3 regions of the Pseudomonas sp. FP603 genome follow, and region 3 is predicted to be linked to each of the others. Evidence: predicted binding sites of a transcription regulator. Region 3 holds the regulator's gene; each other region holds the start of a gene.
What was found. The regulator sigma-54, encoded in region 3, starts transcription at its own class of promoters, with help from an activator protein. The targets are predictions, from matches to a motif close to ANTGGCATNNANNTTGCTNT.

Region 1 (4,194 bases), 2.6 Mb from region 3:
TTTTCCGGATCCTTGAGGGCGTTGGCCCATTCGCATTCGTAGCGGTTGACCACCAGTTGCATCTGCGATTCAAGTTCTGCGCCAAGCCCCAGGCTGTCGTTGATGATCACGTCCTTGAGGTAATCCAGGCCGCCCTCCAGGCTTTCGCGCCAGACCGAGGTGCGCTGCAATTTGTCGGCGGTGCGGATGTAGAACATCAGGAACCGGTCGATGTAACGGATCAGGGTTTCATCGTCCAGATCGGTGGCGAACAGCTCGGCGTGGCGTGGGCGCATGCCGCCGTTACCGGCCACATAGAGGTTCCAGCCGTTCTCGGTGGCGATCACGCCAACGTCCTTGCTTTGTGCCTCGGCACATTCACGGGTGCAACCGGAGACCGCGAATTTGAGCTTGTGTGGCGAGCGCAGGCCCTTGTAGCGATCCTCGAGGGTCAGGGCCATTTTGACGCTGTCCTGCACGCCGTAACGGCACCAGGTGCTGCCCACGCAAGACTTCACCGTGCGGGTCGATTTGCCGTAGGCGTGGCCGGTTTCGAAACCGGCCTCAATCAGCTCGGACCAGATGTCCGGCAACTGATGCAACTGCGCGCCGAACAGGTCGATCCGCTGGCCGCCGGTGATTTTGGTGTAGAGGTCGTATTTCTTCGCCACCACGCCGATCGCGATCAACTTGTCGGCCGTGATCTCACCCCCGGCGATGCGCGGCACCACCGAATAGGTGCCGTTTTTCTGCATGTTGGCCATGAAGGTGTCGTTGGTGTCCTGTAACGGCACCAGCGAGGCGTCCATGATCGGCTGATTCCAGCACGAGGCGAGGATCGAGCCCACCGCCGGTTTGCACACATCGCAACCGGTGTGCCCACGACCGTGTTTGGCCAGCAGTTCTTCGAAAGTGATCACCCCTTCTACTCGCACCAGTGCATAAAGCTCCTGACGGGTGTAGGCGAAGTGTTCGCACAAGCTCTTGTCGACACTGACGCCACGAGCAATCAGTTCATGCTCGAACACTTGCTTGAGCAGCCCCGCGCAACCGCCGCAACCGGTGCAAGCCTTGGTCTGCGACTTAAGCAGGCCCAGGTCGGTGCAGCCGCCGTCGATGGCCGAGCAGATCGAACCCTTGGTGACGTTATGGCAAGAACACACCGTTGCCGACTCAGGCAACGCGCCTGGGCCCAGGGTTGGCGCGCCGGTGGACGATGGCAGAATCAGGCTGGCCGGTTCCGACGGCAAGGCAATGCCGTTCTGCATGTATTGCAGCAGGGTGTCGTAATAGCTGTTGTCGCCAACCAACACCGCGCCGAGCACGCGCTTGCTGTCGGCATCTACCACCAGACGACGGTAGCTGGCCGTGGCTTCATCGATGAACTGATAACTGCGCGCACCCGGCGTTTGGGCGTGAGCATCGCCGATGGAGCCGACATCGACGCCAAGCAGTTTGAGCTTGGTCGACATGTCGGCGCCCTGAAACGGCTCCGCCACTTGATTGCACAGCAGCGTCGCGACGCCACGGGCCATTTGATAGCCGGGGGCGACCAGACCGAAGAGGCTGCCATTCCAGGCAGCGCACTCGCCGATGGCGTAGATGTTCGGATCGCTGGTCAGGCACTGATCGTCAATCACCACGCCGCCACGCGGCCCGATGTCCAGCGCGCATTGGCGGGCCAGCGCATCCTGCGGGCGGATGCCGGCGGAGAACACGATCAGGTCGGCTTCGAGGAATTCTTCATTGGCAAAATTCATCCGGTAGCGGTACTGCTCGCCGGCGCTGATCGACTGCGTGCCACGGGACAGGTGCACGCCAACGCCAAGTCGCTCGATTTGCGCCTTCAGCGCCAAGCCACCCTGCTCGTCCAGCTGCACCGGCATCAGGCGCGGGGCGAATTCCACCACATGGGCTTCCAGGCCGAGGCTTTTCAGGGCGTTGGCGGCTTCCAGACCGAGCAGGCCACCACCGACTACTACGCCACGCTTGGCATTGGCTGCCGCGGTACGAATCGCGTCGAGGTCTTCAAGGGTGCGATAGACCAGGCGCGAGTCGCCTTCTGCACCTTCAATAGGCGGCACAAACGGATAAGAACCGGTGGCCAGAACCAGTTTGTCGTAAGCGACGCAACCTTGTGCAGTGATCACCTGGCGTCGAGCTCGGTCGATTTCCAGCACCGGCACGCCCAGATGCAGGGTTACGCCTGGCGTCTGATAGAGAGAGGCTTCGCCCAGGGCCAGCGACTCGGCATCGCGACCGCCGAAATACTCCGACAGATGCACCCGGTCGTAGGCGCGCATCGGCTCTTCGCTGAAGACATGCAGGCGGTAATGGTCGAGGGCGCCGCGCTCGATGAGCTGCTCGACACAATGATGTCCGACCATGCCATTGCCGATCACGATCAGTGTTTGCAGTTTGTTCAACGCGGCAACATTGGAATTCATAGTAAGCACCCAGCCAAAGCCAATCACGGTTAAAAAAGCAAAAAAAAACGCCTGAAACCTCTCGGTTCCAGGCGTCTTTGCCTGTTCTTCGCGGTGTTCGACCTGGCGCCTTCGCCTGATCCACCGATGTTGCCCACGACCTGCTCGGCCGGTCGATCTTCGTTGATCGACGGGGCTGCCCCTCTTTTTCAGATGAGGCTGAAGGGGTAATGCAGCCTTTGTGCCAGTCCGCGGCGTATGACTTTCTCAGTTCTGGAAAACCGGCTACTGAACGATGGGGGGATTTGATAAAGACTGCGGCCCAGGCGGGTTTCATCAGGCGCGAGTCAACTATGCAGGCCCCCGCGAGCGGGTGGGCGGACGTGGGAGCTGAAGGAAGGAATAGCTCAGGAAACCGCTTCGCACTGGTGCACGCTGTCAGGCATGGCTCTTTAAAAGTGCATACGGCTACGTTCTCTTTGGGCTTAGGCCCCGTGAGCAATGCCAGTCAGTTAGGCGCGAATCCCTGTGGGAGCGGCGGTGCGACGATTCGACTTGCTCGCGAAAGCGGCGTGTCAGGCGACATCAATAGTGACTGTGCTGCCGTCTTCGCGAGCAAGCCCGCTCCCACAGGATTTTCGTCGCTCAAATTTCTTAACTTACCGAAGTTTCGGCTAGCGTCGTCTTCAGCAGCACGGCGTATTGCATTTGCCACGGCCGCGACGTTTTGGCGCATACCGGCAGGCCATCGATTGAGCGCCACAGGGCAACAGTTTGTTAACATCCGTGCGCTTTTTTTCGTCTGATTGATCAGCCACTGTAGATTCCCGGTCGCTACACAGGATGCTTTTTTCCATGAGTACGTTGTATACCCGTCGCACGGTCCTGCATGGCATGAGCCTGTTGAGCCTTGGCCTGCTCGCCGGCTGCGATGACAGCAGCAAGCTGTCGTTCAAGTACGGCAAGGACCTCAGCGACAAGATCATGGGGCGTACCTTCAAACTCAAGGACGCCCAGGGCGAGTACCGGATGCTGGGTAACTATCGGGGCCTGATGCCGATGATCTTCTTCGGCTTCACCCAATGTCCGGCGGTCTGCCCGACGACGCTGGCCCGTGCGGCACAGGCGAAAAAACTGATGGGCCGCGATGGCGAACGCCTGCAAGTGATCTTCATCACCCTGGACCCCGAGCGCGACACACCCGAAATGCTCGACAAATACGTCAAGGCCTTCGATCCGAGTTTCGAGGCGCTGCACGGCACGCTGGAAGAAACCGCCGCCACCGCCAAAGAGTTCGGTGTGTTCTTTGAAAAGATCCCGAGCGGTTCGACCTATACCCTCTCCCACACCGCGACCAGCTTCGTTTTCGACTCCCGAGGCAATTTGCGCCTGGGGCTGTCCGCGTCCCTTACCGCTCAAGAGTGTGCAGAAGACCTGCTCACCGTCATGGAGGTCTGCTGATGACTTCGATTTGCGCATCACGTATTAAACAGCTGGGCATCAAACAACTGGTTCTAGGCCTTTCCCTGATTGGCATGGCCTGGCAGGTGTCCGCTCAAACCCAGGTGAATGACGCCTGGGTTCGTGCGACGGTGGCCGGCCAGCATTCAACCGGCGCCTTCATGACCCTGCAGGCCGACAGCGACAGCAAACTGCTCAGCGTGCAGTCGCCGGTCGCGAACACCGTGCAAATTCACCAATCCAGCATGAAAAACGATGTGATGAGCATGAGCCAGGTCGAGTCCGTCGCGCTGCCGACCGGCAAACCGGTAAGCTTCGACCCCCATGG
Region 2 (4,194 bases), 840 kb from region 3:
CTATCTCCAATTTCGACAAGCTGTTCGACATCAGTTGACTGTCATGCAGCCGCTCGAGCCGCTGACGATCCTGATCGCCGAAGACAGCGCGGCCGATCGCATGCTGCTGTCGACTATCGTCCGGCGCCAGGGTCATGAAGTGCTGACGGCCGCCAACGGCGCCGAGGCGGTCGAAGCCTTTCGCTCACAACGACCGCACCTGGTGCTGATGGACGCCATGATGCCGGTGATGGACGGTTTCGAGGCTGCGCAGCAGATCAAGGCGCTGGCCGGCGAAACTCTGGTGCCGATCATCTTTTTGACGTCGCTGACCGAAAGTGAAGCGCTGGCCCGTTGTCTGGAAGCCGGGGGCGACGATTTTCTGGCAAAGCCATACAACCAAGTGATCCTTGCCGCCAAGGTCAAGGCAATGGACCGCTTGCGACGTTTGCAAGCCACGGTGCTGGAGCAGCGCGACCTGATCGCCAGGCACCACGATTACCTGCTCAACGAACAACGGGTGGCCAAAGCCGTGTTCGACAAAGTCGCCCACTCGGGTTGTCTGAACGCCCCGAACATCCGTTACCTGCAATCGCCCTATGCGCTGTTCAACGGCGATCTGTTGCTGGCCGCGTTCACCCCGGCCGGCGACATGCACGTGTTGCTCGGTGATTTCACCGGTCATGGTTTGCCGGCAGCTGTCGGCGCCATGCCCTTGGCTGAAGTCTTTTACGGCATGACCGCCAAGGGTTATGGCCTGTCCGAAACCCTGCGCGAGATGAACGCCAAGCTCAAACGTATCCTGCCGGTGGACATGTTCTGCTGTGCGACTCTTCTGTGCCTGAGCTTTCAGCGAGGCTCGGTGGAGGTCTGGAACGGCGGGATGCCGGACGGTTACTTGCACAGCACCGCCAGCGGCGAACGTATCGCTCTGACGGCACGGCACTTGCCGCTGGGCGTGCTGAGCCCGCAAACCTTCGATGACCGCACCGAGGTATTCCCGATGGCCGTCGGGGATCGGGTCTTTCTGTTGTCCGACGGGGTGATCGATACCTGCGATGCCAATGAACAATTGTTTGGCGTAGAGCGATTGGAGCAGGTGTTTGCAGCCAATCGCCAGCCTGATGCGCTGTTCGAAGAAATCGAACAGGCCCTGCGGGATTTTCGCGGTGAGGCCCGCGATGACGTGAGCATGGTCGAGGTCAGGTTGCTGGAGGCTGCGCAGCTGAGTCCGCCCGCGCCGGTGTACTCCGACAGCGGTCAATCCAGCCCGCTGGACTGGTCGGTGAGTTTCGAGTTCCGCGCCGCCACCCTCAAACGCTTCAATCCGCTGCCGTACTTGTTGCAATTGCTGCTTGAGGTGCATGGCCTGCGGGCTCAGAGTGGCGCACTCTACAGTGTGCTGGCAGAGCTTTATTCCAATGCCCTGGAGCATGGCGTGCTGGGCCTGGATTCGAGTCTGAAACGGGATGCTTCGGGTTTTGCGCGCTATTATCAGCAGCGCAATACACGCCTTGACGAATTGCGGGACGGTTATGTGCGGGTACATTTGCAGGTGACACCAACAGGTGAGGGCGGTTGCCTGACAGTTCGGGTCGAAGACAGCGGCAAGGGTTTCGATGTGGCGCGGGTGATGGAGCGTCCTGTCGATGATGTCCGTCTGTCGGGACGTGGCGTCAGTTTGATCCGTCAGTTGAGCGATCGTGCGAGCTGGTCCGATAATGGTCGAAGTGCTCGCGTGGAGTTTTTCTGGGAGGCTCTGGCATAATCCCAGGCGTTCTTGATCAAGGAGTGAACAAGTGGCTGACACACATCTGGACCGTGACGTGCTGAGCGCGTTGCAGGAAGTTATGGAAGACGGGTATCCAGAATTGCTCGATACCTTCCTCAGCGATTCCGAAGAGCGCTTGAGCTTGCTGCGCCAGGTTGACGATGCCGATCGGTTAGGCGCCACGGCGCACAGTTTCAAGGGCAGCAGCAGCAACATGGGCGCCACCCGGCTGGCCGAGCTGTGCCATGAGCTGGAGCAGCGAGCCAAAGAAAAAAAACTCGAAGGCATTGAAGCGTTAGTCGGAGAAATTGACGGCGAATTCGCCATTGTCCGACCCCTCTACGAAGCGGAGCGCCAGCGCTCCCTGGCTGAATAAGGCAACCCTCCGGCGCTTTTGGCGACCAGCGAGTAAAGCTGGCTCGACCCTTGCAGTCAACTTGCTTAACTGTACCTACGATCCCAGTGCAGCGGAGACCGTTTTATGCCCGTTAACCCCAATATTCTTCTTCAGGCCGCCGCTACGGCCAAGACTCAAGCCGCATCCGCCAATACGCCGGCGCTGACGGCTGAGCCCGGGGACAAGGCGTCCAGCTTCGCTGAGGTCTACGCCAATCAAGCCCAGAACAAGCCTGTTGTGGTCGCTGATAAATCGGCCAGGCCGGCGACTGATAATGCGCCGCAAGGCACCGGCAAGCCGGACGTCAGCAGTGATAAAGCTGCCGCTCCGGAACCTGCGGTTGCCGATAGCGGCAATTCCTTGCCCGCCGATAAACCGGCGCCGACAGACGAGACGACGGCCAGCGATGACAAGCCGGAGACGACCGATACGCCGGTAGCTGATGCTCCACCGGTTGATCCGAGCGTTGATCCTGCCTTGATGCAGGCCGTTCAACCGTTGGCGGCCGTGCCGGTAGCGCAAGCTCCTGCGCCGGTTGTGACGAGCGGTGCGCCGCCGGTTGCCGCTGCTATCGTTACCGCGCCCGCGCAAGCCGCCACCGCCGACGGCGATTTCGATCCTGAAGCCGACCCACTCGATGCGCTGCCAGCAGTGCGTCTGGCCATGGAGCAAGGTGGTCACGTTTCCGCTTCTAGCCAGGCCCAGCCAAAAGCGTCCCAGGCCCCGGCTGATGGCGAACCGACCTCGGCGCAAAACTTTGCCGCGGGCATGGCGAGCATGCTCGATGTGCAAGCCGATCAGGACAGCACCAGCCAGGGCGGCGAGAAGGCCTTCAGTGGCTTGATTGATGACGGCCTCAAGGATCTCAAATCCGCCAGCAGTGATACCCGTGTCGATGATTTCGCCAACCGTCTGGCGGCACTGACCCAGGCGGCAACGCCGAAGACTGCCAATGCATTGCCGGTGAACCAGCCGATCGCCATGCATCAGAGCGGTTGGACTGAAGAGGTGGTCAATCGGGTCATGTACCTGTCCAGCGCCAATCTCAAGGCGGCCGATATCCAGTTGCAACCGGCCGAGCTGGGGCGCCTCGATATTCGGGTGAACATGGTGCCGGATCAGCAGACCCAGGTGACCTTCATGAGTGCCCACCCCAGCGTTCGCGAGGCGCTCGACGGGCAAATGCATCGCCTGCGTGACATGTTCGCGCAGCAGGGCATGGGTCAGGTTGACGTCAACGTTTCCGATCAGTCCCGGGGCTGGCAGGGGCAGGGTCAGGAGCAGGCTCAACAGGGGCAGGGAGGACGTACCAACGCCAGCGGCGGTCGCCTCGATTCTGTCGATGAAGAACTTCCCGCAACGGTCGCTGAAGTGGCCGCCAACACCACCAGCGTGATCGGCACCAGCGCGGTCGATTATTACGCTTGATTCACCACAAGATCCTGTGGGAGCGGGCTTGCCCGCGATGGGGGCCTGGCAGTCAATATTTTCATGATTGCCGACCGCTATCGCGGGCAAGCCCGCTCCCACAGTGATTTGTGGTGTTCTCCAGGCAGCATGCTTTCCATACCTTCTCCCGACACTTCTGGCATAACACTTGCTCTTGCCTTGCCGTGCGACTGTGAAACCCCGAATAGTGACGGATTATTGGCATGGCTAAGAGCGACGCAGCACCAGTGAAAGACCCCGCAACCAAAGGCAAAATAAAGCTGATCATTGTGATCGTCGTGGCCCTGCTGCTGGCGATCGGCTTGTCCGTGGGGGCGACCTGGTACTTCATGCACGGCGCCCAGAGCAAGCCTGCCGCTGCAGCTGAAACCGCTGTGGTCGGCAAACAGCCGGCGATCTTCGAACCCATGGCGCCGGCCTTCGTGGCCAACTACACCCAGAACGGCCGTCAGCGCTACATGCAGGTGAGCATCACCCTGCAGGGCCGCAATCAGGCCGATCTGGACGCGCTCAAAGTCCACATGCCGGTGATCCGCAATAACCTGGTGATGCTGTTTTCCGGTCAGGATTTTGCCACGCTGGCGAGTCCGGTCGGCCA
Region 3 (4,194 bases):
CCAGGTACTCGGCCACCGGTTGATCGAGCCCGGACTGTGCCCGTAGCTCCGGCTTCCAGTAAGGGTTGGGCAGGCAGCGCACGTCGAACACCAGATCGGCGTCCACCGGCATGCCACGTTTGAACCCGAAAGACTCCACCAGGAACGCAGTGCCCGGTTCCGGCTGATTCAGCAGGCGCAGCTTGATGGTATCGCGTAACTGATACAGGTTCAGATTGGTGGTATTGACCTTGAGGTCGGCCAGATCGGCGATAGGCCCGAGCAGGTTGGTTTCGTCCTCTATCGCCTCCGCCAATGAGCGATTGGCGCTACTGAGCGGGTGACGACGGCGAGTTTCCGAAAAGCGTTTGAGCAAGGTTTCTTCGTCGGCGTCCAGGTACAGCACATCGCACTGGATATGCCGGCTGCGGACTTCTTCCAGCAATTCGGGAAACCGCGACAGGTGGCTTGGCAAGTTACGCGCATCGATGGACACGGCCACCAGCGGTTGTGCCAGTTCGGTATGAATCAGCGCGCGTTCGGCCAACTCCGGCAGCAGACCGGCAGGCAGGTTGTCGATGCAGTAATAGCCGTTGTCCTCGAGCACATCGAGGGCGGTACTTTTACCTGAGCCGGAGCGGCCGCTGACGATGATCAGGCGCATGATTAGTGACCGTTCTGCTCGTCCAGGACAACCTTGTACAAGGCTTCGTTGCTCGGGGCGCTGCGCAGTTTTTCGCGCACTTCCTTGCGATCAAGCATGCTGGCGATCTGGCGCAGCAGTTCCAGGTGTGCGTCGGTGGCGGCTTCCGGGACCAGCAGCACAAACAGCAGGTCAACCGGGGCTCCGTCGATGGCGTCGAAATCGATAGGCGCGTCCAGGTGCATCAAGGCACTGATGGGCGAGTCGCAGCCCTTTAGGCGGCAGTGGGGGATGGCGATGCCGTTGCCAAAACCGGTGGAACCGAGTTTTTCACGGGCAACCAGGCTCTCGAATACATCCTGCATGGCCAGATCCGGCACTTCTTTGTGGATAAGGTTGGCAATCTGTTCGAGGGCTTTCTTTTTACTGCCGCCCGGCACGTTCACGAGGGAACGGCCGGGGGTCAGGATGGTTTCAAGTCGGATCATGGGTTGGGGATGTTAACGACCGGTCGCGCCCTGGAGGAGGCTCTGGGTCTTTTCCTTATGCTTTTTGAGTTGGCGATCCAGCTTGTCGGTCAGCAGGTCGATGGCGGCATACATGTCCGTATGCTCGGCATTGGCGACCACTTCTCCGCCGGGAATATGCAGCGTGGCTTCGATCTTCTGCAGCAGTTTTTCGACGTTCATCGTGACTTGCACATTGGTGATCTTGTCGAAATGCCTCTCCAATCGGTCGAGTTTTTCGCCGATGTAGGTGCGCAGGGGTTCGGTCACTTCCAGTTGGTGTCCACTGATGTTGACTTGCATACAGCTTCTCCTTCGTTGCCAGTGCATAAAGCGGTAGATCAGATGATCTACCACTGGAACGCTGTGGCGTGGCTCTACATCAACCGCTTGCGTTCGCTCGAAGGCGCGATCCCGAGGGATTCGCGGTACTTGGCGACGGTGCGGCGAGCCACCTGAATGCCTTGTGCCTCCAGTAAACCAGCGATCTTGCTGTCACTCAACGGCTTTTTCTGATTTTCCGCGGCAACCAGTTTTTTGATGATCGCGCGGATCGCCGTGGACGAGCATTCACCGCCTTCGGAGGTACTGACGTGGCTGGAAAAAAAGTATTTCAGTTCATAGATGCCCCGTGGGGTATGCATGAATTTTTGCGTGGTTACCCGTGAAATCGTCGATTCATGCATGCCCACCGCTTCGGCGATGTCATGCAGCACCAACGGCTTCATGGCTTCGTCACCGTATTCAAGAAAGCCGCGCTGATGCTCGACGATTTGGGTGGCGACTTTCATCAAGGTTTCATTGCGGCTTTGCAGACTCTTGATGAACCAGCGAGCTTCCTGCAGTTGATTGCGCATGAAGGTGTTATCGGCGCTGGTATCGGCACGACGCACGAAACCGGCGTACTGGGCGTTGACCCGCAGGCGTGGCACCGACTCCTGATTCAGCTCCACCAGCCAGCGTTCGTTGTCCTTGCGCACAATCACGTCCGGAACAACGTATTCGGCTTCGGTGGACTCGATCTGCGAGCCCGGACGCGGATTGAGGCTCTGGACCAGTTCGATGACCTGGCGCAGCTCATCTTCCTTGAGCTTCATGCGGCGCATTAGCTGGCTGTAGTCGCGGCTGCCGAGCAGGTCGATGTAATCGGTGACCAGACGCTTGGCCTCTGCCAGCCAGGGGGTCTTGGCGGACAGCTGGCGCAGTTGCAGCAGCAGGCACTCACCGAGATTGCGGGCGCCGATGCCAGCGGGTTCGAATTGCTGGATGCGGTGCAGGACGGCTTCGATTTCGTCCAGTTCGATGTCCAGTTCCGGGTCGAACGCTTCGAGGATTTCCTCGAGGGTTTCGTCCAGGTAGCCCTGATTGTTGATGCAATCGATCAGGGTTACGGCGATCAGGCGATCGGTGTCGGACATCGGTGCAAGGTTCAGCTGCCAGAGCAAATGGCTTTGCAGGCTTTCACCGACCGACGTACGGGTGGTGAAATCCCACTCGTCGTCATCGTTGCTCGGCAGGCTGCTGGCGCTGGTCTGGTAGACGTCCTCCCAGGCGGTGTCGACGGGCAATTCGTTGGGAATTCGCTCGTTCCAGTCGCCTTCCTCTAGGTTATCCACCGTCGGGGCGGTTTCCTGGTAGGAGGGTTCCTGAACGTCGGCGTTGGGTTTCTGTTCGGCGCTATCGGCCAAGGGGTCTGCGTTATCGAAGTCGTCGCCTTCTTCTTGGCGTTCGAGCATCGGATTGGACTCCAGGGCCTCCTGGATTTCCTGTTGCAGGTCCAGGGTCGACAATTGGAGCAGGCGTATGGCCTGTTGCAGCTGCGGTGTCATCGTCAGCTGCTGGCCCATTCTCAAGACTAGCGATGGTTTCATGGCAGGGGCTTAACACCTTATTCGCCGGCGCACATGCGCCATCCACTACAGGGCGCCGAAGCGCCAAACATAAGCAAATTATATGCCCGAAACTGAAGTGTTTGCCTAGAGCGCTGTAACAATAAAAGGTTATTGATTTTTTTATTGAAGCGAGCGCCCTCTCGGCGACCCGGGCACCTCAGTGCTTACAGGCGGAACTCATGGCCCAGATACACTTCCTTGACCAGTTCATTGGCCAGGATGGTGGCAGAGTCACCTTCGGCGATCAGTTGACCATCGTTGACGATGTAGGCGGTTTCGCAGATATCCAGGGTTTCGCGGACGTTGTGGTCCGTGATCAGCACGCCAATGCCTTTGGCCTTGAGGTGATGAATGATCTGCTTGATGTCGCCTACCGAAATCGGGTCCACACCGGCGAAGGGTTCGTCGAGGAGGATGAATTTCGGATTGGTGGCCAGCGCTCGGGCGATTTCCACTCGGCGGCGTTCACCACCGGACAGGCTCATGCCGAGGTTGTCGCGGATGTGGTGGATGTGGAATTCCTGCATCAGGCTTTCCAGCTCTTGGCGACGACCGGCCTTGTCGAGTTCCTTGCGAGTCTCGAGGATGGCCATGATGTTGTCGGCCACCGACAGTTTGCGGAAGATCGACGCTTCTTGCGGAAGATAGCCGATACCCGCCTTCGCACGACCGTGCATCGGCTGGTGGCTGACGTCCAGGTCATCGATCAGTACGCGGCCCTGATCGGCCTGTACCAGGCCGACAATCATATAGAAGCACGTGGTTTTACCGGCGCCGTTAGGACCAAGCAGGCCGACGATCTGACCGCTGTCGATAGACAGGCTGACGTCGCGCACGACCTGACGGCTCTTGTAGCTCTTGGCCAGATGCTGAGCTTTCAGAGTTGCCATTACTGGGCCTTTTGCTCGTCGGTTTTCTTCTTCGGCTGGATCACCATGTCGATGCGAGGACGCGACTCGGTGACCTTGTTACCCGTGGCGCGACCGGCGCTCGCAAGCTTTTTGACCGTGTCGTAGACGATTTTCTCGCCTTGGGTGACGTTGTTGTCCTTGTCGATGACTTTGGCGCGATCGATCAGCACGACGCGGTTTTGCGAGGCGTGGTACTGAATAGTTACGCCGTAGCCCTGAACCGGCTTGGTGTCGCCCGCCGTTTGCAGTTGCTCGAAGTAGGC

Region 1: nirB (nitrite reductase large subunit NirB) is a predicted target of sigma-54. The motif match lies at 2,635-2,654, and genes of this name have one in related genera.
Region 2: PSH65_RS23425 (flagellar hook-length control protein FliK) is a predicted target of sigma-54. The motif match lies at 2,175-2,194, and genes of this name have one in related genera.

What each region holds. Positions count from the first base shown of each region.
Region 1 is NZ_CP117431.1:3,328,692-3,332,885, reverse strand. It holds gene nirB (nitrite reductase large subunit NirB) at 1-2,426, opposite strand, end outside; gene PSH65_RS15350 (SCO family protein) at 3,261-3,866, shown strand; gene PSH65_RS15345 (copper chaperone PCu(A)C) at 3,866-4,194, shown strand, end outside.
Region 2 is NZ_CP117431.1:5,069,664-5,073,857, reverse strand. It holds gene PSH65_RS23440 (STAS domain-containing protein) at 1-38, shown strand, start outside; gene PSH65_RS23435 (fused response regulator/phosphatase) at 44-1,747, shown strand; gene PSH65_RS23430 (Hpt domain-containing protein) at 1,779-2,126, shown strand; gene PSH65_RS23425 (flagellar hook-length control protein FliK) at 2,232-3,575, shown strand; gene fliL (flagellar basal body-associated protein FliL) at 3,800-4,194, shown strand, end outside.
Region 3 is NZ_CP117431.1:5,907,234-5,911,427, reverse strand. It holds gene rapZ (RNase adapter RapZ) at 1-643, opposite strand, end outside; gene ptsN (PTS IIA-like nitrogen regulatory protein PtsN) at 646-1,110, opposite strand; gene hpf (ribosome hibernation-promoting factor, HPF/YfiA family) at 1,123-1,431, opposite strand; gene PSH65_RS27395 (RNA polymerase factor sigma-54) at 1,506-2,999, opposite strand; gene lptB (LPS export ABC transporter ATP-binding protein) at 3,185-3,910, opposite strand; gene lptA (lipopolysaccharide transport periplasmic protein LptA) at 3,910-4,194, opposite strand, start outside.